2 regions of the Nocardia sp. NPDC050378 genome follow, and region 2 is predicted to be linked to the other one. Evidence: riboswitches for the same ligand, from Rfam matches in the RefSeq annotation. Region 2 holds a riboswitch; the other holds the start of a gene.
The links. A riboswitch is a leader RNA that binds a small molecule or an ion and turns the genes downstream of it on or off. The one in region 2 is predicted to bind cobalamin.
Positions count from the first base shown of each region.

Region 1: it holds a riboswitch for cobalamin, as region 2 does, so the genes downstream of both, metE (5-methyltetrahydropteroyltriglutamate--homocysteine S-methyltransferase) here and cobN (cobaltochelatase subunit CobN) in region 2, are expected to answer to the same signal.

Region 1 covers NZ_JBFAKI010000021.1:69,164-80,781, reverse strand. The annotation lists gene AB0I35_RS29410 (ABC transporter permease) at 1-119, opposite strand, end outside; gene AB0I35_RS29405 (ABC transporter substrate-binding protein) at 130-1,707, opposite strand; cobalamin riboswitch at 1,722-1,891, opposite strand; cobalamin riboswitch at 2,046-2,251, shown strand; gene metE (5-methyltetrahydropteroyltriglutamate--homocysteine S-methyltransferase) at 2,414-4,684, shown strand; gene AB0I35_RS29395 (hypothetical protein) at 4,765-5,349, opposite strand; gene AB0I35_RS29390 (DUF1990 domain-containing protein) at 5,734-6,243, opposite strand; gene AB0I35_RS29385 (helix-turn-helix domain-containing protein) at 6,334-7,038, shown strand; gene AB0I35_RS29380 (dihydrofolate reductase family protein) at 7,020-7,595, opposite strand; gene AB0I35_RS29375 (hypothetical protein) at 7,766-8,389, opposite strand; gene AB0I35_RS29370 (hypothetical protein) at 9,048-9,446, shown strand; gene AB0I35_RS29365 (metalloregulator ArsR/SmtB family transcription factor) at 9,843-10,205, shown strand; gene arsB (ACR3 family arsenite efflux transporter) at 10,202-11,296, shown strand; gene AB0I35_RS29355 (arsenate reductase ArsC) at 11,406-11,618, shown strand, end outside.
Region 2 covers NZ_JBFAKI010000007.1:295,913-307,530, reverse strand. The annotation lists gene ddaH (dimethylargininase) at 1-334, shown strand, start outside; gene AB0I35_RS18740 (RNA ligase (ATP)) at 372-1,463, opposite strand; gene AB0I35_RS18735 (nuclear transport factor 2 family protein) at 1,572-2,012, shown strand; gene cobG (precorrin-3B synthase) at 2,009-3,271, opposite strand; gene AB0I35_RS18725 (dihydrofolate reductase family protein) at 3,312-3,926, opposite strand; gene AB0I35_RS18720 (hypothetical protein) at 4,101-4,775, shown strand; gene AB0I35_RS18715 (MerR family transcriptional regulator) at 4,809-5,960, shown strand; gene AB0I35_RS18710 (MarR family transcriptional regulator) at 6,013-6,480, shown strand; gene AB0I35_RS18705 (SMR family transporter) at 6,553-6,873, shown strand; gene AB0I35_RS18700 (multidrug efflux SMR transporter) at 6,915-7,271, shown strand; cobalamin riboswitch at 7,293-7,419, shown strand; gene cobN (cobaltochelatase subunit CobN) at 7,453-11,127, shown strand; gene AB0I35_RS18690 (hypothetical protein) at 11,097-11,618, opposite strand, start outside.

The sequences.
Region 1 (11,618 bases), on a different contig from region 2:
GAGAGGATCACCGTCGCCGCGTCCGAGTCCAGTACCTCGAACAGCGTGAAAACCACCAGCGCGACAGCACAGAGCACACCGAGCCCGCCGACGACGCGCCGTGCGGTGTAGGCGATCACGACCGGCGGGTCATTGCTCGGCCAGCCAGGTGGTCGCGTAGTTCGCCCAGTCGTCGGTGCCGGGCACACCGTCGCGAACACCACCCACGAAGTTCTTCGCCGCGTCGGGCCGCTTGGCGAAGCTGAAGAGGATGTAGCCGCCTTCGTTCCAGAGTTGTTCTTGCAGTTCGCGATACAGTTCGGCGCGCCGAACCGGGTCCATCGCCGCACGCGCCTGCGCGAACTCGGCATCCCAGTCCGGGCGCCGCCAGCCGGTGCCGTTGCTCGGTGAGTCGCTGGTCATGGTCTGGCCGTAGAAGTAGTCGAGACTGTAGTTCCACCAGCCGACATGACTGAGCGGAGCCTTACCGCTGACCTGCGAGAAGTAGGTGTCGGCAGGTACCGACTCCAACTTGATCGTGATACCGGCGGCTTTGGCCTGCTCGGCGAACAGTGTCGCCGATTCGAGCATGCCCGGTGAGCCGTCGGCGGTCGGCAGCGTCACGGTCAGCTGCTCGTGCCCCGCCGCGCGCAAAAGCTCACGCGCACGCTGCGGATCGTAGGACCGTTGCGGCAGCGTGTCGTGATAGAACGGGGCGCCTTTGCCGTAGATGTCGTTGCCGACCTCGGCGTATCCGTAATACACCGACTCCACCATGGCCTCGCGGTCCACCGCCAACCGCATCGCCTGCCGTACTCGCGGATCGTCGAACGGCGCTGTGTCCACTCGCATTTGGAACGCACCCATCAATCCGGCCGGTGGCACGACCACCGTGACGTTCGGATCGTCGGCCAAGGTGCTCGCCTGCAGGTACGAGATCTCGTGTGCCACTTCGGCCTCCCCGGACAGGAAGGCGTTCACACGCGCTTCGGTCTCGGCGATCTGGATGATCTCCACCTCGTCGAGATACACCGGTCCGTCCCAGTAACGCTCGTTGCGGCGCAACAGGGTGCGGTCACCGGGCGACCACCGCACCAGCGCGAACGGCCCGGTGCCGACGGGCAGTTCCGAGCCGTCGATGGTGCCCGTGCCGTCCTTGACGATGTAGCAGTACCAGCCCGCCAGCACCGAACCGAAGTCGGCCAGCGGTGTTTTCATGGCGACCACCACGGCGAGGTCGCCGTCGGCGCGGGTGCGCGACATGTCGACCGCGGCGAGATCCCCCGACGAGCTCTTGGCCGGGTCGAGCATCCGCTCGAAGCTCCAGAGCACATCGCGCGAGGTCAGTGGGGTGCCGTCGCTGAAAACCACGCCGGGGCGCAGAGTGATCCGCCACTCGCTGCCGTCGGCGTTGGGTTCGAGCGACTGCGCGAGGCGGTAGCGCAGGGTGAGGTCGTTGTTGTAGGCGACGAGCTTGTCCCAGACGTTCTTCGACACCGCCCCGCCCGCCGAACTACCGGCCTGATGCGGGTCGAGCACGTCCGCGCTCGCCGAACGGCCCGCGATCACTGATCGCAGACGACCGCCAGGCCGCGGCGGACCCAGCGCAGCGCCCGATGGACTGCCCGGCGAACCGCAGCCGGTCGCGATCGCGCCGAGCGTGAGCGCGCCGGCGAGCAGGAAGGTGCGACGGCCGAAACCTGACCGTGCCGATGTGGAGTTGTCCATAGCCATCCTCGTGGGTGATCCCGATACGCGGGCGCAGGTATCCTGGCTCCCGGATCGACGCTCCCCACCGGCCTTCCAACCTGGGTAGGTCGTGGCCATGAATCGGCGGATCGCTCCTCGGTGACAGTTGCGGGACAGCCCCGGATTCGCACCGGTGTTCCCTACGCCCGGGTCAGACCTTACCGTGGCCTCCCGTCGCACCTCCCCGACATGCGGCGCACGGCGACTGCCGCGTTTGCCGATGACGTGCTTCACCATTGTCGGTGGAGTTCCTTGGCCTAAGATGGTCGGCGCAGCTGGTTCACGTTCACCGTGCGGAGTCGGAGCCCCGAACTCCGGTGATCGTGTCGAAACCGGACACCGGAATACCGGTGTCCGGCGAGAGGGAACCCGGTGGGAATCCGGGACTGTCCCGCAGCGGTGAGTGGGAACGACCGCCGTCAACGAGCACTGGGCATCCGCCTGGGAAGCGACGGCCACTAGGTCGGCCGAATCAGGCCGGTGCCCGCGAGTCCGAAGACCTGCCCGCTGTGCCGGACACGCCGTGTCCGGCGGCCTTCGCCTCGAGGATTGGGCGCACAGACCGACAAGCGACCCGCCGGACTCACCGGAACGGGCGCGTGAGCTCGCCTCGCACGCCCCCGCGCGGTCGGCGGTCGGTGCTACCCGTGACAGGCCAGGGCTATCCGCATCCGCACCGGAGACGATGACCATGTCCGTTTCATCCAGCTTCTTCACCGCAACCGTTCTCGGACTCCCCCGCGTCGGGCCGAACCGTGAACTCAAACGCGCCACCGAGGCCTACTGGGCAGGCACGGCCGACGCCGAGCACCTGCACACCGTCGCCCGCGAACTGCGCCGCAGCGACCTGACCGGCCTCTCCGCCGCAGGCCTCGACTCGATCCCCGTGGGCACGTTCTCCTACTACGACCAGGTGCTCGACACCGCCGTGCTGTTGGGCGCGCTGCCCGCTCGCGTCGCCGACATCGCCGACCCGCTCGACCGGTACTTCGCCGCCGCACGCGGCACCGACACGATCGCCCCGCTCGAGATGACCAAGTGGTTCGACACCAACTACCACTACCTCGTGCCCGAAATCGACTCGGCGACAGAGTTTTCCCTGAATCCGGACAAGTTGTTCGCCGAGCTCGCCGAAGCCGCGACTCTGGGGATTCCGGCCAGACCGGTCGTCATCGGACCGCTCACCTTCCTGAAGCTGGCCAAGCACGCCGCAGGCGCGCCGCTGGACCGCCTCGCCGAGCTCGTGCCGCTCTACCGTGACCTGCTCACTCGTCTGGCCGACGCCGGGGTGGAGTGGGTCCAGATCGACGAGCCGATCCTCGTCACCGATCTCGACGACGCCGAGCTGGCCGCCGTCCGCGCCACCTACACCGAGCTCGCCTCGTCCACCGCCCGGCCCGCGATCCTCGTCGCCACCTATTTCGGCCACGCCGGCGCCGCACTCGCCGAGATCGCAGCCACCCCGGTCGAAGCCGTCGCGCTCGACTTCACCACGGGAACCACCGTCGAAGCCGTCGCCTCGGTTCCGGCGCTGTCGCGCAAACTGCTGGTCGCCGGCGTCGTCGACGGGCGAAACATCTGGCGCACCGACCTCGACGGTGCGCTGAGCACGCTCGGCTCGCTACTCGGCAGCGCGGCCTCGGTCGCGGTGTCGAGCTCCTGCTCACTGCTACATGTCCCCTATTCGCTGGCCCCGGAAACCGGGTTCGACGACCGGCTGCGTTCGTGGCTGGCCTTCGGCACCGAGAAGGTCGACGAAATCCGTGTCCTGGCAACGGCCCTCACCCGCGGCACCGACACGGTCGCAACCGAGCTGCGCGCGGCGCGCGACGCCGTAGGATCTCGCCGCAGCGACCCGCGCCTGCACGACGACACTGTCCGCGCCCGCCTGGCGGCACTGACCCCGGCCGACACCGAGCGTGCCCCCGCCGACGAACGCCGGATCGAGCAGCGCGCACATCTGAATCTGCCGCTGCTGCCAACCACGACCATCGGCTCCTACCCGCAGACCTCCGCGATCCGGCTGGCTCGCGCCGCACTGCGCAAGGGAGAGATCGATCAGGCGGAATACGCCTCCCGCATGCGGGCCGAGATCGACGACGTGATCGCTCTGCAGGAACGTCTCGGCCTCGATGTGCTCGTGCACGGCGAGCCCGAACGCAACGACATGGTCCAGTATTTCGCCGAACTCCTGGACGGCTTCGCCACCACCGACAACGGCTGGGTCCAGTCCTACGGCACCCGGTGCGTGCGTCCACCGATCCTGTTCGGCGACGTCACCCGGCCCGCACCGATGACCACCGGCTGGATCCGCTACGCCCAGTCCCGCACCGACAAGCCCGTCAAAGGCATGCTCACCGGTCCCGTCACCATCCTGGCCTGGTCCTTCGTTCGCGACGACCAGCCCCTGGCCGACTCGGCCCGTCAGGTCGCCCTGGCCATCCGGGACGAGGTCACCGATCTCGAGCGCGACGGCGCGCGCATCATCCAGGTCGACGAACCCGCCCTGCGCGAACTGCTTCCACTGCGCGCCGCCGAACAACCCGCCTACCTGGCCTGGGCGGTGGACTCGTTCCGGCTGGCAACCGCCGGTGTCGCCGACACCACCCAGATCCACACCCACCTGTGCTACTCCGAGTTCGGTGAGGTCATCGGTGCGATCGCGGGCCTCGACGCCGACGTCACCTCCATCGAAGCGGCCCGCTCACACATGGAGGTCCTCGACGACCTCAACGCCGCCGGCTTCGATCTCGGTGTCGGACCGGGTGTCTACGACATCCACTCCCCCCGTGTGCCTTCGGTCGAGGAGATCATCACCTCGCTGCGGGCAGCATTGAAAGCTGTTCCCGCCGAACGACTGTGGGTCAATCCCGACTGCGGACTGAAGACCCGCGGACCGGTCGAGGTGGAAGCTTCCCTGCGCAATCTCGTCGCCGCGGCTGCGGCGCTGCGCTGAAACTTCCGGTGCGGCTGCGCTTTTCACCGCAGCCGCACCGGGAGTCCGGAGCCGGGGCAGTTACCTGCCGACCCCCCTTCTCAGGGCAGAACCTGCGGAACGACCTCCGGATTCACATGGCCCACAATGCCACCGATGATGGCACCGACGGCCGCATGGGGAAGTACACCGAGGAGGAGGCAGATCGGGTAGCCCACGCCCAATATGATCGCGGACGGGATGCAGTTGACCAGCGTGGTCAGCGCACCGAGACCGGCACCAGCGAGGGCACCGTTGACCACCGGGTCGGAGTTCTCGGCCTTCGGATTGGTCGCGACCTCATGCAACTGGGATTCGGTCACGTCCGATACCACGGGAGCGGTTGCCTCCGAAATCGCGGGAGCGGCCACTTCCGAGACCAAGTTTTCGTTCGAAAGCTCGGCGGCCTGCGGAATCGAAGGCTCGGCATCCTGGGAAATCGCTACGCCCGCCGGGACGGCGGATCCGAACGAATACTCGGCGATGGCAGTCGCATAGCTGTCGCCCTCGACGGCCACCACGGTGGCCGACTGAGCCTGCTGGTCAGCGAATGCGTCCGCCGACGCAACGCCACTACCAGCGAAGGCGACCGCCACAACCACAGGCAGTGCACCGAGGAGAATGTTGCGAGTTGAGCGCATGAACATTGACTACTCCCTCTCGACCTTTTGCCCCCCAAAGCCGGACCAAACGAATGTCGACCGGGCTATTAGTAATAGCCGAAAGATATTAAATCAATCTTTGTGATCTATTTCACATTTGCGCCGGTTGACCAATCCATTCTGTAGTTCGGATTCGCGATCGATATGCGAATCACCTTTCGCACACAGATTTGAGACACGCACGCTGCGTTCGGAATTCAGCGCGAGGGCCCGGCTCACGGTCGGCTGCGTGGTGACCTCGCCTGGATGAACGAGCCCATGGAGATGGCCGTCCGAAAGTCATCGCTGATTCTCGCCGGCCAAGGAGTTCGAACCGAGTTTCGCGCCGAGTAAAGCGCTGTCCGCCAGCCGGGTAAAGAACGAGATAGGTCAGCGCAGCAGTGCACGCAGATAACGGCGGCGATAGTGGCGCTGGGCGACGAGCAGAAGCGGAAAGATCGTCCGCCAGAATCCGGCCGGTGCGGGTCGAGTGAGTGACCTCAGCGTGAATTCCACTGTCCCGTCAGGTCGTCGATGCACCACGAACGCCTCCTCACCACACACCGGATGCCCCGGCAGAGTGCCATAGGCGAACCCACACCTGTCCTCGGTATCGACCACCGCCACCACCCGCACGGGTTCATGCACCGACAACGGCCCCCACCCCATACTCACCCGATACTCCGCGCCGACCGTGACGGGCTCCTCCGGCACGACCCGAAACCCGCTGCGCCGCTTGACACCCCAGCGCAACACCGCCTGTCTCGCCGCTTCCCACACCTGCTCACCGTCCCCGATCACCACGGAGGTCTCGAACCGCCGGAACCCGTCGAAACCTTCGGACCAGATGCGCTCGGCGGGGCAGGTCGCGCCTGCGGGGGCATAGGTCAGATCGTGCATGGCTCTGACGGTACTTTTCCTCGGCAACGGCTCGGCGGTCGGCTGCAGGGACATGGAACAGATCGTCGCTCGGCCGTTTAGCATCGACGTGTGGGTTTGGTGTTCGAGGGGCGCGGGTCCGATTCGCCGTGGGTTTCCACGGTGTGGACCTGTCGCAGCGAGCACGTGGCGGAGATGACCTCCGTGGCGACCGAGACGTGGGGCTTGGTCTTCTGGGACCAGGACGGTGTGCGCGGAGCCGCGGTGACGGGGCCGGAGAGCCGGGCGGGGACGGCGCCGGTACCCGAGGGCGCCAATTTCCTCGGTGTCCAGTTCGCTGTCGGCACCTCGTTGCGTACCGTCGCGACATCGTCGCTGTTAGATGGCGGAATCATGCTGCCGGACATCACCGAGCGCGGCTTCTGGCTCGACGGAACACGCTGGGAGACACCACATCCGGATGACGCCGAGGCCCTCGTCGAACGGCTGATCGCGGCGGAGGTGGTCGGTCGCGACCCGCTGGTCGTCGAGGCACTGCTCGGTGCACGGCCCGCGGTCGGTGAGCGGACACTCGAACGCCGGTTCCGCACCTCGACCGGTCTCACGCAGGGAGCGGTCCGCCAGATCGAACGCGTCCGCACCGCGGCTGGGCTGCTGAGTGCGGGTGAGACCGTGGCCGATGTCGTGGCCGAGCTCGACTACTACGACGAACCCCACCTCGCCCGCGCGCTGCGACGGTATGTCGGGCGCACAGCGCGGCAATTACGCGAAGGCGCGGGCGGAGCGATCGCGCTCGGTCAGCGCACCACGTCATAGACGAGTTTCGCCACACCGTTGCTGTAGGTATCCGAATCACGCAGCCGCAGTTGCTGTTTCGGTCGGTCCGAATGACTGAAGAGGTTCTTGCCCGCGCCGAGCAGAACCGGGAAGACCAACAGGTTGTAGCGGTCGATCAGGTCGGCGTCGCCGAGACTCCGTGCCAGTTCGGCACTGCCGTGGACGAAAATGGCCCCACCGTCGGACTGCTTCAGCTTCTCCACGTCCGCGACGGTACGCAGGATCGTGATGTCACCCCAGCCGTCGATCAGATCGCCCTCGGACAGAGTCGAGGACACCACATACTTGGGCAGATCCTTGTACGCGGCGTGATCTTCGGAATCCCGCCAGATCGGCGCGAACGCCGCATAGCTGCGACGTCCGAACATCAGCGCCGAGGTCTCCGCGAGCTCCTCCCCCTTGAGCGAATACGCCTCCGGCACGAACTCGGTCTGCATCACCCACCCACCACTGCGGTGCCCCTCAACGGTGCCACCGGGCGAGTCGACTACCCCGTCGAGCGACATGAATCCCGTGTAGACCAGCTCGCGTGCCATGCGATTCCTCCTGAAGATCGTGCGTCGGACTGCGCTCACCCTAAGTCGAGGCACCAACACCCGTCTTGGACGAAACCGACACGATCACCGCGCGGGCCACATCGACGCGGTGCCCCGCAGGGCATGGCGAATCCGGCCGGAAGCACCCTCCCGGCCGGATCACCGGCCGATCACACCAGTTCGGGTACGCGCAGGTGCGCGAAGCCGAGCCGGAACTCCGCTACATCGAGGACCTCGGCACTCAGGCTGCGCGAGGCCGCGGCCCTCATCCGGTCCGTGTGTTCACGGCTGCTGTCCAATTCCTCGACACTCGACCACACCGTGGAGCCGACCGCACGCCCGGTTTCCCGGTCGACGAACAAGCTGGCGCTGCGGAACCCTTCGAGCTCCTCGAACGCCGGCAACAGTCGGGTCTTGAAGGTGTCGATCAGCAGGTCCATCCCGGCCGGATCCATCTGCAACCAGGTGCATCGAGTGCACGCGCGCGGACCTGCCAGATGTTCGCGGTGCATGACGGCGACATCCCATTCATCGATCTTCTCGAGCCGCCCACCCATCGCCTGGGCCAGACCGTCACGCAACGGCTGGGCACGCGACTGACTCGACCGCAGCGCATCCTCCGAATCCCACGCGGTCGTGGCGATGCAACGTCCCGTCGCCCTGTTCACCATCAGCGACAGGCCGACCCATCCGTCGAACTCGGGCAACTGCGGCATCACCTTGTTACGCAGGTACGCGATCCCGCTGTCGATCGAAGACGGCTGAGCCGCGATAGTGCTCGAACGTGCGTACACAGGCAACCTCCCACTTCTCCGAAGAGTGGCGCCCCCGGTGGACACCACCGGACATACCCACTGTCCTCCGCGACGGCCGTCCGCACAATGCCGCACACCAATACCCCGCCCGACCTCGAAATTTCGGCGAAATAGTCGGGCAACAAGTATTGACAGCAGGAGAAATCGGAGCAGACTGGAGACATACCGGAGCACCGGAGAATGGCTACGCTACCGACAGAGACGTCCGTCGACAGCGGTGAGTTGTTTTTCAGGATCCGGCTAAGCCCCCGGCAAGCCAGTCGAATTCCGGAGCTGTCAGCGACGACTGATAACTCACGTTTCGATGGAGACTACCGGGGACTGTTCTGTATGGGGGTATCTCTCTCTGGTGGACGACCCACCACCTTGCTCCAGCGCGGCACCATAACGCTCGCCCGCCTACAGCTAGGCCATCCCGATCACGTGCGCCGCTGCCTCTGATCGAAAAGCGATCATGACGCGCGGTAGCCAGAGATGATCCATTCAGCGATCGTCCACGGGCTGCGCACTCCCATGTCAGCACTGGCGTCAGCTGAACGTCAGGTCCGTGTCAGCGAGCCCGGACAGAGTGTGTTCATCGAACAAAGCGGTCCTACTCCGAAGGAGCAGGGCCACAACGGATTACGAGGAGCACACCATGAACGCCACCATCACCCTGAGCGACCAGGACAAGGCCACCCTGCGGACCGCCGCCTATGGGGCCGTCTCGTTGATCGCTGCCGCGGGGGCTCCGCACAAGGCCGTCTCGCACGGGACCATCGCCCTCACTTCCGCGACGGGGCTCGTCGGTCATGTCCTGTCGGCGAAGTCCCGTGATATCCGCCTGCCCGGCAAGACTGTCGCCGAACTCGCCGACACCGTGCTGCCCAGCCTCACGGCCGCGATGACCGCGCTCGCCGCTCACCCCGCCGAGGCAGCCAACTTCCGCGATACCGTGCTGATCGCGATCGAGCCGGCTACTCACGCCGCGAAGGGTGCTCCGCTCCCGGCGGTGACCGCGATGGCCGCCAAGATCGCGGGCGCGCTCGAGGTCTAGCACCGACCGGTTCCGAGACGGCCGACACCATCGGCAGTCGCGGCCGGGGACATAATCAGAAACTGAATGCACTTGCGGCGCCCCTGATCTCACGATCTGGGGCGCCGCTGTGCTGCCTATGCACCCGACGACAAAGCCGAAGGTCGATCACGGTCGTCGGTGTTGTCGACCGGGCTTCATGTACAGCTCCCACATTCAGGCCTGGCCGATGAGGCGCACACGGCACACCCGCGTTACGGAACTCCCTGTTCACCGAGGTAGCCGCGGGCACCCTGCCAGCTGATCGAGATCGACGAGTCCGTTGTCACCGCCGTTTTCGGTGGCTGACGGGCGCATCCCCGTCAGCGGCTGTCGCGACCGTTTGCGCATTGATTCGATGTACGTCAATATCGATGCATGTCGAAGTCGGAGCTGAACCTGGTGGCCGATGCCGCGTGTTGCGCGGAACCGGTCGTTCGCGATCCCTTGACCCACACCGAGGCGGCCGAGCTCGCCGCGGTGTTCAAGGCGTTGTCGGATCCGGTGCGGCTTCGGTTGCTGTCGCTGGTCGCGAGTCGCGCCGGTGGTGAGGCGTGCGTGTGCGATATCTCCGACGGTGTCGAGGTGAGTCAGCCGACCGTCTCGCATCACCTCAAAGTGCTGCGCGAGGCGGGGCTGCTCACCAGTGAGCGGCGCGCCTCGTGGGTGTACTACCGCGTGGTGCCCGAAGCGTTCGCCCGCATTTCCAGCGCGCTGAGCACCGAGGATGTGCCCGCGTGAGCACGGCAACCACGGCCGAGCAGCCGCCCGTCGCCGGCAAGCTGTCGACCCTTGACCGGTTTCTTCCGTTGTGGATCGGTGCGGCGATGCTTGCCGGAATCCTGTTGGGGCGCACAGTGCCCGGCCTGGGTGACGCCCTCGGTGCGGTCGAGATCGACGGTATTTCGCTGCCGATCGCCATCGGTCTGCTGATCATGATGTACCCGGTGCTGGCCAAAGTGCGCTACGACCGGCTCGACACCGTCACCGGCGATCGCAAACTCCTCATCGGCTCCCTGGTGCTGAACTGGGTGCTCGGCCCCGCCCTCATGTTCGCCCTGGCCTGGATGTTTCTGCCAGACCTGCCCGAGTACCGCACCGGCCTGATCATCGTCGGCCTGGCTCGCTGCATCGCCATGGTCATCATCTGGAACGACCTGGCCTGCGGTGATCGCGAGGCCGCCGCCGTGCTGGTCGCCCTGAACTCGGTGTTCCAGGTGTTCATGTTCGCCGTGCTCGGCTGGTTCTACCTGTCGGTGCTGCCCGGCTGGCTCGGGCTGGAGCAAACCCACATCGACACCTCACCGTGGCAGATCGCGAAATCAGTGCTGATCTTTCTCGGCATCCCTTTGCTCGCGGGATACCTGAGCAGGCGCATCGGTGAACGAACCAAGGGCCGCGACTGGTACGAGTCGACATTCCTGCCCAAGATCGGGCCGTGGGCGTTGTACGGGCTGCTGTTCACGATCGTGATCCTGTTCGCGCTCCAGGGCAGTCAGATCACCTCCCACCCGTGGGACGTGGCACGGATCGCGCTGCCGCTGCTGGTGTACTTCGCCGTGATGTGGGGCGGCGGTTACGCACTCGGTGCCGTCATGGGCCTGGGCTACGCGCGTACCACCACCCTCGCGTTCACCGCCGCGGGCAACAACTTCGAGCTCGCCATCGCCGTGGCGATCGCCACCTACGGCGCCACCTCAGGTGAGGCTCTCGCCGGTGTCGTCGGGCCACTGATCGAGGTCCCGGTGCTGGTGGGCCTGGTGTATGTGTCGCTCGCGCTGCGCAAGCGGTTCACCGGCGTCACCCCGTCTGCCACCGCAGCTGTGAAATGAGCGGCAAGCCGTCGGTGTGCGAATCATCCTCTCGACACCGCTGAACCGTCCGAACCCGGGATCGGCGGTATCGACGCCGCTCCCTCATCATCGAAAGGCTCTGCCTCCCATGTCGTCCAAGCCGAGCGTGCTCTTCGTCTGCGTCCACAACGCCGGACGCTCCCAGATGGCACAGGGCTTCCTCACCCACCTCGCGGGCGATGCGATCGAGGTCCGTTCCGCGGGCAGTACACCCGGTGACACCCTGAATCCCGCCGCCGTCGAAGCCATGGCCGAACTCGGCATCGACATCACCGCCCAGTCCCCCAAAATCCTCACCCCC
Region 2 (11,618 bases):
CTTCTATCACCTCGACACCGCGCTGATGTGCCTCGACGAGACCACGGTCGCCTACTACCCAGGGGCCTTCAGCCCGCAGGCCCGCGAGGTCCTGGCCGTCCATTACCCGGACGCGATCCTGGTCACCGAGGCCGATGCCCTGTCCTTCGGCCTCAACGGGGTGAGCGACGGCCGCCACGTCTTCCTCGATCCGGGCGCGACCGGGCTGATCGCCGCCCTGCGCGAGCGGGGTTTCGAACCGGTCCCGGTCGACATGTCCGAGCTGCGCAAAGGTGGTGGCGGCGTGAAGTGCTGCGTCCTCGAACTACACACCCCCCGCGCTCGCCGACCCTGAGCCGGCCGGAGAGCGCTGGGTTCCCCGGCCGACCCGATCATTCGAACTCGGTGCCGCCGTCGCGCAGCAGGTACGCGTCGGAGACGATCTTGCCGATGGCACGGCCGCCGAGCACGGGCGAGTGCCGCTCGCGCGCGGCACGCACCACCAGCCCCTCGCGGATATCGCCGCCCGACCCGCTGACGGTCTCGGTGCCCTCGGCCAGCTTCAGCAACAACTCCGCGTCGTAGGGGCCTTCGTAGAGGACCGGTACGCGAGGGACGCCGAGGCCGAGTTCGCCGAGCAGGGCACCGATCTCGTGGTGGTCGAGCCAGCGCACCGGCGCACCGGCCTGCTCGACCGCGAGGTCGAACAGGGCGAAACCGAGCGTGTCGTCGTGCGCGGCCGACGCACCGTAGTGCAGGTCCTGCACGCCCGCCCCGAACACCTCACCGAAGAGCCCGACCCGGTCGGCGTCGAGGGCGTCGGCGAGCACGCGGGCGGCTTCGTCGAGCCGATGGCTGTGCACCGCCCGCCAGTACAGGTTGCCCTCGGTGCGGATCAGTGCCTGCGACCGACCACCGATTCCCTTGGACGACACCAAGGTCCGGTCCTCGGCGCGCAGATGGGTGAGCAGAAAGGCGGTGCCGTGGATCTTCTCCGTCGCCACCACCGGCTCGCCTTCGGCGAAGATATCGGGGAACCGCTTGATGTTCTCCACATCGATCCAGCGCAGCAGGTCGGGGGCGGGTTCCACTTGTCCCGACATCGAAACCGGGACCGGCGGCACCCATTTGGTCACGCCGAGCTCGGCGGCGAAGTCGGTGCGCGCCTCGGCCGCCGCCGCGAGATCCGTGCCCGACAGTGCGCTCGGTGTGCAGACGATGCCCTGGGACACCTCGCCGCGCAACCGCACCGCCTTCACCCGATTGCGTTGTGCCCCGGCCAATTTGCCGGTGAGACCCAGCTCGGCGATCAGCGGGTCCGGAACGATCGCCTGTTCCGGGATGTAGACGGCGTGGTCGCCGGTGACGAACTGCCCCTTGGCGACGACGGCCCGGTACAGCCCGACCTGGGCCAGCTCCAGCCGGTCGGCGTTCGGGTGTGGGACGACGACGAGCCGCTCGGCCGTCACTCGCAGTGTGGACATGGGAACCCCCTCGTTTCGAGGAGGTCAGCGTATGGCCGTGCCAATCACGGAGTCGAGCGGTTTTCGCGCGGGATGCACGTGCGCGGACGGCGTTCTAAGCTCGCCCTCATGGCCGAATCGAACACTGTCGCAGACACTCTGGCGATCACCGAGACGATCACCCGGATGTTCGTGTACTGCGATCGCAAGCGCTGGGACGACCTGGTCGCCGAGGTCTTCACCGACGAGGTCGACTTCGACGGCGGATTCGGTGACGGGGTCTCGATCCGCTCGTCGAAGGACATCGCCGCCGACTGGAAGGCGGGCCTGGAGGCCCTCGACGCCGTGCACCATCAGGCCGGCAATTACCTGATCGACGTCGACGGCGACGAGGCCACCGCCCACGCCGACTCCATCGCCGTCCACGTGAACAACGCCGCGACCAACGGCAGGACCCGCACCTTCGTCGGCAGCTACGCCCTTGCCGCCCGCCGTACCGCCGCGGGCTGGCGGATCAGCAAGTTCCACTACCTGCTGAAGGTGATCGAGGGCAACGCCGAGCTGAACTAGTCCGGGCGGTCGATGCGGTACCCGCCTTCGGTGGCGACGACATCGGTGACAGGTCCGGCTGGGCGGCCACAGCGCCGTTCGCAGCCCGACCAGTGTTGACGGCCGGTCGCCACCACGTCGGCGGCATCGAGGCCTGACTCGGCGCGGTCCGCCGCGTCGGCGGGAAGGGTGCGCTCGGCATCGCGGCCAGGCTCGGCTGTCGCGGGATGCCCCTCGGCCAGGTCGGGTGGTTCGTCGCCGAACACGCGCCCGGTTTCGATGGCCTCGGTGAGATCGGCGCGGACATCGGTGTGGGACTTGGCGCAGCCGGGGCGGCCCGCGCAGGCGCTCACCTGTAACCACGGTGAGCCGGCGTCGAAGATCAAGCCCATCGGCGCGAGCACCCGCACCACCGTTTCCGCGGGGCCCTCCTCCAGGTCGGGTAGCACCACACTGCGCCATGGCGTGAGGAACACGGGGCGTTCGACGGCGGCCAGGAATTCGGCGACCCGCGCGGGCAGTGTGCCGAGCCGAACACCCGCGCCGAGGGTGACCAGGCCGTTATCCTGTTCGAGCCAGCCGATCGGAATGTCATGTGTCGCACCGAGTTCCAGGCGCGCACCGGCGGGGGAGCGGTCCAGGGTCTCGGTGACCTTCTCGACACCGCCGGGGATCTCGTGCAACCGCCACTGCCCCGATTCCGCACGCAGGTCGAGGAAGCCGCGCGCTGCGTCGAGCATGACCGTGACGGCCTCGTCGGGAGTGACGCGGATGCCGGTGTCGGTCCCGGCGAGCAGCAACGCGAACTCGTCGCCGACGGCCTGGATCCCGATATCGCCGCGCAGGGTGCTCACGTCACCGCGGCCGTCGTCGAGGGTGAACAAGACCCGGCCTGGCAGGCCCGCCAGCGCGGCATCGGCCTGCAAGCCCACATCCAGGTCGGTGGCCAGCCCGTGTACATCGGCAAATCCACCCACCCGCCCGGACAGCGGTGAGGCGACGATATTGCGGACTCGCTCGTGCGTGCGGCTCGGCAGCAGGCCCGCTGTGGCCAGTCGGGCGGCCAGTTCGTTCGCGTTCCGTACCCGGCGCAACTGCACATTGCCGCGGGAGGTCAGCTCGAGGTTCCCGTTGCCCAGGTCGTGTGCGGCCTCGGCGAGTACCTGCACCTGGCCGGATTCCAGTCGTCCGCCGGGAACCCGGATCCGCGCCAACGGCCCGTCCGCGGCCTCGTGCAGCCGCAGAACCCCTGGGCAAGAATCGGGAGCGCTCCTGGTCATGATTCCCCAGCCTACGACCACCGCCGGGAGCGATCCGGCGTCAGGGCCGGGTGTAGTGCAGCGACACGGCGCCCGAGTCGGTTAGGGTGGTCGCGGCGGCGAGGCGCCAGGTCGACGCGTAGTTGTCGGGGAGCAGGCGCAGGCCGCCGCCGAGGGTGGTGGGGACGATGGTGAGGTAGAGGTCGTCGAACAGGTCGGCGCGCACCAGACACTGAATGATGCTAGCGCTGTTGGTGATCAGGATGTCGCGTCCGGCGGCTGCTTTGAGCGCGCGCACGTCGGCTTCCGGGTCGCGACCGATCCTGGCGTTGGTCCAGTCGGCCTTGTCCAGGTCGGACTGGTCGAGGGTGGTGGTGAAGACGACTTTCTCGACCTTCGCGAGCCATTCACCGAGCTCACGGGTGCGGGCGGAGCTGGCGGGGTCGGCGGTGATGCCCGGCCAGACCGCGGTGAACCCTTCCCAGTTGGTGCGTCCGAGGACGACGGTGTCGGCGCCGCGCCAGATGCCCTCGTAGGTGATCTCGGTCTGCGGGCTGGTGATGTAGTCCATGCACCAGCTCATGTCGTCGCCGGGACCGGTGCCGCTGTATCCGTCCATGGAGACGGCGACTTCGGCGACGACTCGGCGTCCGGTGCTCTGCGGGGTATTCGACATGGGCGACATCCGTTCTCGTTCGGTTGCTAATTCAGAGGAACAGACGCCACAACGTGGCCGAACTCATCGGTGATCCGCGCCGCGCTCGTGTTTGCGCACCAGAAGGAAACGGTATCCGCCTAGTGTGAGTGGCGGATCGCCGCCGGAGCAGTGCCGACAGGAGAGGTCAACCGCATGCTGCGTGAATTCGTGGACAAGCGTGTAGTTCCCGCGCTCGACAAGGTCGCCCATGCGCAGGCACCGGTGGTGCGGCGCTACGTCGACTGGCTGGGGAGCAGGCACCCCGACGATTCACCGGTGGAACTCGTGCAGCGGCTGTCGCGCCAGTACCTCGTCGTCGTCACCGCCAGCGGCGTGACGGTGGGGCTCACCGCCGCCGTACCCGGTATCGGCACGCTGATCGGCCTGGCCGCCACCGGTGTGGACACCGCCGTCTTCGTGGAGGCATCCTCGGTGTTCTCGGTGGGCGCCGCCGCGGCGTACGGCATCGCGCCCGAGGATCCGCGCCAGCAGCGATTGGTGTCGAAGGTGGTGCTCGGCGAGTCTGGCACGAAGGTCCTCGAACAGACCGCGGGTCACACGAAGGGCCAGTGGCTCGCCGTGGTCACCGACCACATTCCCGGCCTGGCGAGCATGCCCGACGGGCCTGCCAAACGGTTCATCGTCAACTACCTGGTCAAACGCGGACTGCTGCTCTTCGGCACGCTCATCCCCGCCGGGATCGGCGCGGTGATCGGCGGCTACGGCAACAACGCCCTCGGTCAGCTGGTCATCGCCAACGTCTACCGCCACCTGGGCACCGGTTCGCCCGAGATGGTCGCCGCGGGCACCCGCGACGGTTCGTCTTGACCTTCGAGTCACTGCAACCCCGATCATGAGCCGGTGCCTGACACCGAACTGATCACCATCGGAGCGTTCGCCCGCGTCTGCGGACTGAACGCCAGCGCCCTGCGCTTCTACGCCGACGCCGGAGTCCTCGTCCCCGCCCTGGTGGACGAGGACTCCGGCTACCGCTACTACACCCCCGACCAGGCCGGTCCCGCCTGCCTGATCCGCCACCTGCGCGCCGTCGACATGCCGTTGCCGACTGTCGCGGCGGTGCTCGCCGAACCCGACGCCGCAAAGGCCGCCGCCCTCCTCGACGCCCATCTCGCCGAAATGCACTGCCGCCGAAGGGAGTTCGACGCCGCAGCCGCCGCCGCTCATCGGGCGCTCGGCGTGGACCCCCGGCCGTTGCCGGACCGACGTGACCACGGCGCGGTGCCCGGCACCGAACCCGACCAGGCCGTGCGGGTCGGCGGTCCGGCGCTCGCGGCAGCCATCGACCAGGTCTCCACGGCAACCCGCACCGATCCGGCCCTGCCCGTGCTCGACACCATCCTGTTCGAGGCCGGCCCCGACGAACTGATCCTCACCGCCACCGACCGCTACCGGCTGGCCTCGCGAACCCTGCGCCCGATGGCCTCGGCGACGGCCGAGTGGTCCGCGACCATCGATGCCGCCGAACTGCGTGCCACCGCGTCCTGGCTGCGCCGTCAGCACACGGTGATCCTGCGTCCCACGCCCGATTCCGTCGAATTCCGCACTGCCACCGAGGATTCGGCGGCGAGTCAGCGCTGCCGCCGCTCGCCCGAGGAATTCCCCGACTACCGCCGCATGCTGGCAGCCCTGCCCCCGACCCCGACCAGGGCTGTCCTCGACCGCGCGCACCTCCTGGAAACACTGGAACGCGCGGACTCACCGATCGTGACTCTGCGCTTCGATTCCCCGGACACGGCCACGATCTCGGTGCCGAGCCCGGACGCGTCGACCCAGGACGGCACGCCGAACCCGCCCACCGAGCTGCGTGCGACGGTCTCCGGCCCACCGATCAGCGTCCACTTCGCCGTAACCACCCTCTACCCGGCCGTCGCGGGCGCGATCGGCCCCGACATCATGCTCGACCTGTCCGTCCCCGACCTCCCCGCCCACATCCGCTCCGCCGACGACGGCGACCTCCGGACCCTCGCCATGCCCTGCGAACCGGCCCCTTGATCGCTCGACCTGCCGGGTTGTGGCCCGGCAGGTTCACCGCTACGTTAAGTGCATGCACAAGCATGAACTTACGGAAAGGGGAACCCCCTCGGTCGGCGACCCGGTCGAGGGCTGGTTTCGTGCTTCCGCTCTTGTCGCGACCGTCGATTCGGGTCTCGGCAAATGGCTGACGCTGCACCACGGCATCGGCCTCACCGAGTACCACGCGCTCCGGCAGCTTGCCGCCGCGCCGGACAAGGAGATCCGGGTCAGCGAGCTGGCCCATCGGATCGGGTTGAATCAGAGTTCGGTGACCCGATTGCTGGGGCGGCTCGAGGCAAGAGGGTTCACGCGGCGGGACTTGTGTTCGGAGGACGGGCGCGGTGTGTACGCCGTGATCACCGAGGAGGGGGAGGTGCTGGTCAGGGACGCGCGCGAACCCTTCCAGCTCCAGCTGGAACGTCTGCTCGACGACGCCGAAGAGCTGTCACCGATGTTCGACGCGCTGCTCGCGCGCCGAACGGGGAACCGGGACTCCTGAACTGACCTGACATGCCGCAGAGGTCTTCCGCTCGGCATATATATGTATGTACATCCATAGAAAGGTATTATCGTGAACTGGCTCTACCTCGCCATCGCCGTCGTCTTCGAGGTCACCGTCGCTCTGGCGGCCGGAAAAGCGAAGGGTTTCACCGACATTCGATGGACCGTCGCCACCCTGGTCAGCGGCGCGATCGCGACCTACTTCCTGAGCCTGGCGCTGCTCACCTTCGACGTCGGCGCCGGCTACGCGATCTGGACCTCCCTGGCCGGTGTCGGAATCGTCGCTCTCGGCGCGGTGCTGTTCGGCCAGCGAGTCGACTGGCGCAAGGCGGTCGGCATCGTGATCGTCATCGGCGGTGTCGTCGGCCTGCAGCTCAGCAGCGGCGCCTGAGCAACCTCGTCCCCGACCACTTCTCACCGAAAGGCCGAACAATGTTCACCCACAACCGCACTCCCGCCACCGCCTGGCTCGTCCTGCTCCTCGCCGGCGCCTTCGAAGTCGGATACGCCCTCGCCGTCGGCGGCAGCCACGGTTTCACCGTGCTCACCTGGTCGCTGGTGGCGATCGTCTTCTTCCTTCTCACCCTGTTCGCCCTCAGCGTCGCGCTGAGAACGATCGACGTGGGCATCGGCTATGCCGTCTGGGCGGGCATCGGCGCGGTCGGCGCCGCACTCCTCGGACCGGTGTTCTTCGAGGAAACGCTCACGCCGCTCAAAGCGTTCTGGCTCGCCGTGGTGATCGCGGGAGTGGTCTGGCTCAAACTCGCCGACCGCGCCGAAGCCGCCTGAGCGACCCCGGACGCGGGCTGGAAAGTTGCGGGCGCGGCCGGGCCAGTACCATCGACTTGCTCGGCGGGCGTCGAGGAAACCGGTGGAAATCCGGTGCGGTCGCGCCACTGTGAACAGCCAGACCCTCTCCGGCGAGCACCGCAACCCGATGGGCGCGTCAACCCGAGGAAGGTCTCACCCTGTGATCCTGCTGCTGTCCACCTCCGACACCGACCTGCTGAGCGCCCGCGCGAGCGGCGCCGAGTACCGGTGGGGCAACCCCGCCCGGCTGCTGGTCGAGGATCTCGGGCAGCTGCTCGACGGCGTCGACCTGGTGATCGTGCGTATCCTCGGCGGCAAACGCGCCTGGGAAGAGGGCCTGGACGCGGTGCGGGCCAGCGGCATTCCGATGGTCGCCCTCGGCGGCGAGATCGCACCCGACGCGGAACTGATGGAATGTTCCACCGTGCCGGTCGGTGTCGCCGCCGACGCCCACAACTATCTCGCCGCGGGTGGTGCCGACAACCTGCGTCAGCTCTACAACTTCCTGTCCGACACGGTGTTGCTCACCGGTCACGGATTCGAGCCGCCGGTCCAGCTGCCGACCTGGGGTGAGCTCGAACGCTCGGCGCGCATCCTCGAACCGCACGCCCCCACGGTCGCCGTCGTCTACTACCGCGCCCAGCACCTGGCGGGCAACACCGGCTACGTCGACGCCCTGTGCACGGCCATCGAAGCCAAGGGTGCGCGCGCCCTGCCTGTGTACGCGGCGTCGCTGCGGACCGCCGAGCCGGAACTGCTCACCCTCCTCGGCCGGGCCGACGCCCTGGTGGTCACCGTGCTCGCCGCGGGCGGCAGCAAGCCCGCCACCGCGTCGGCCGGTGGCGACGACGAGGCCTGGGACGTGGCCGCGCTGGCCGCCCTCGACGTGCCGATCCTGCAGGGCCTGTGCCTGACCAGCCCGCGCGCCCAGTGGGAGGCCAACGACGACGGCCTGTCCCCGCTCGATGTCGCCACCCAGGTGGCGGTCCCGGAGTTCGACGGGCGCATCATCACGGTGCCGTTCTCGTTCAAGGAGTTCGACGAGGACGGTCTGTCCACCTATGTCCCCGATCCCGAACGCGCCGCCCGCGTCGCCGGGATCGCGGTGCGTCACGCCCGCCTGCGTCATATTCCCAACGGCGACAAGCGGATCGCGCTCATGCTGTCGGCCTACCCGACCAAGCACGCGCGCATCGGCAACGCCGTCGGCCTCGACACCCCGGCGAGCGCCATCCGGCTGCTCACCGAAATGCGTTCCGCCGGTTACGACCTCGGCGACATCGCCGAGATTCCCGGCCTCGCCGAAGGCGACGGTGACGCCCTGATCCACGCCCTGATCGCGGCGGGCGGCCAGGATCCCGACTGGCTCAGCGCCGAACAGCTCGAGGGCAATCCGATCCGCATCGGCGCGACCGTCTACACCCGATGGTTCGAGTCGCTGCCCGCCGACCTGCGCGAAGCCGTGGTCGAGGCGTGGGGGCCGCCGCCGGGCGAACTGTATGTGGACCGTTCGGCCGACCCGAAGGGCGAGATCGTCATCGCCGCACTGCGTTTCGGCAATGTGGTGCTGATGGTGCAGCCGCCGCGCGGTTTCGGGGAGAACCCGGTCGCCATCTACCACGATCCCGATCTGCCGCCGAGCCACCACTACCTGGCGGCCTACCGGTGGCTGTCGTCGGCCGACGGTTTCGGTGCCGATGCGATGGTGCACCTCGGCAAGCACGGCAACCTGGAATGGCTGCCGGGCAAGACCCTCGGCATGTCCGCGTCCTGTGGCACCGACGCCGCCCTCGGCGATCTGCCGCTGATCTACCCGTTCCTGGTGAACGACCCCGGTGAGGGCACCCAGGCCAAGCGCCGCGCCCACGCCACCCTCGTCGACCACCTCATCCCGCCGATGGCTCGCGCCGAAACCTACGGCGACATCTCGCGCCTGGAACAACTGCTCGACGAGCACGCCAACATCTCCGCCCTCGACCCGGCCAAACTGCCCGCCATCCGCCAGCAGATCTGGACCCTGATGCGCGCGGCCAAGATGGACCACGACCTCGGCCTGGCCGAACGCCCCGACGAGGACGTCTTCGACGACATGCTCCTGCACGTCGACGGCTGGCTCTGCGAGATCAAGGACGTGCAGATCCGCGACGGCCTGCACATCCTCGGCCAGGCCCCCGAGGGCGAGATGGAACTCGACCTGGTGCTGGCCATGCTGCGTGCCCGCCAGCTGTGGGGCGGCGAACAGAACGTCCCCGGCCTGCGAGAGGCGCTGGGGCTCAGCGAAGCCGGAGACGAGGCACGGATCCGCGTCGACGTGGTGGAGGCCCGCGCGCGCGAGCTGCTCGGCGCCCTGCAGGCGACGGACTGGTCGGTGGACGCGGTCGACACCCTCGTCGACGACTACGCGACCGCGATTCTCGCTGGGGGAGTGGATGATTCGTCCGGAGCGAGCGGCGCTGCCGCCGCGAACGGCGGCATCGCGGTGAGTGGGCGCCTCGACGCGGTGAAGACCGTGCTGCGGTTCGCCGCGACCGAGGTCGTGCCCCGCCTGCGCGAGACCGGCATCGAGATCGCCCGGGTCCTGCACGCCCTCAACGGCGGTTTCATCCCCGCGGGCCCGAGTGGTTCACCCTTGCGTGGTCTCATCAACGTGTTGCCGACCGGTCGCAACTTCTACTCCGTCGATCCGAAGGCCGTACCCTCGCGACTGGCGTGGGAGACGGGTCAGGCCATGGCCGAGTCCCTGCTCGCCCGCTACCTGGCCGACCACGGCGAGTACCCCAAGTCGGTCGGCCTGTCGGTGTGGGGCACCTCGGCCATGCGCACCTCCGGTGACGACATCGCCGAAGTCTTCGCGCTGCTCGGCGTGCGGCCGGTGTGGGACGAGGCGAGCCGCCGCGTCACCTCGCTCGAGGTGATCTCCCTGGACGAACTGGGCCGCCCGCGCATCGACGTCACCGTGCGCATCTCCGGCTTCTTCCGCGACGCCTTCCCGCACGTCCTCGCTCTGCTCGACGACGCCGTGCGTCTCGTCGCCGCCCTCGACGAACCGGCCGACGCCAATTACGTCCGCGCCCATGCCGATGCGGACCTGGCCGAGCACGGCGATGCCCGCCGTGCCACCACGCGCATCTTCGGTTCCAAGCCGGGCACCTACGGCGCGGGCCTGCTGCAGCTCATCGACTCCAAGAGCTGGCGCACCGACGACGACCTCGCGCAGGTGTACACCACCTGGGGCGGCTACGCCTACGGCCGCGACCTCGACGGCGCCCCCGCCGCCGACGACATGCGCACCGCGTACAAGCGAATCGCCGTGGCGGCCAAGAACACCGACACCCGCGAGCACGACATCGCCGACTCCGACGACTACTTCCAGTACCACGGCGGCATGGTCGCCACGGTGCGCGCGCTCACCGGGAAGAACCCCGAGGCCTACATCGGCGACTCCACCCGCCCCGACGCGGTGCGCACCCGCACGCTCTCGGAGGAAACCACCCGCGTGTTCCGTGCGCGCGTGGTGAACCCGCGCTGGCTCGAAGCGATGCGCCGCCACGGCTACAAGGGTGCCTTCGAAATGGCCGCGACCGTCGACTACCTGTTCGGTTACGACGCCACAACCAATGTCGTCGCCGACTGGATGTACGAAAAGCTCTCCGAGAGCTACGTTTTCGACGATGTGAACCGCAAGTTCATGGAGCAGTCCAACCCCTGGGCGCTGCACGGCATCGCCGAACGACTGCTCGAGGCGGCCGAGCGCAAGCTCTGGGAGCACCCCGAACCGGCAACCCTGGACAAGCTGCGCCAGATCTACCTCGAGACCGAGGGCGAACTCGAATAGTCTGCCCGCGCGGCCTGCAGGAGAATCCGGTCACGGTAGATCCGCAGTGCCGCGATGACAGCCAAGACCGCGGTGAGCAGGCCGCAGGCGATGCGCACCGCATGCGCGACCTCGATCTCGGCAACCGTGCTGTGCAATTCGTCGACCGTGTACAGGGCGCGATCCTCGAACAGGATCGGCCAGCGCGGCCACAGGTACAGCATCGACAGCAGGAACATCCCCGAGACGAACGGCACCAGCGACGCGAGCAGCCAGCCGCGGGCGCGCCCCGACCACACACCGGCAGCCACGGCGAGCACAGCGCTCAGGGTCAGGAACATCCCCAGCGGGCGCATCACATCGCCGACCGAGACCACGGCGGTGAATGCCTCGCCCACCTCCAGCGATGCCGGAATGTCGTGGAAGTAGTTCGGGTACAGGAAGACCGTTTCGGCGATCGTGGTGCACACCACCAGGGTTGCCAGCACGGCGTAGATGGTCGCGGCCGTGAG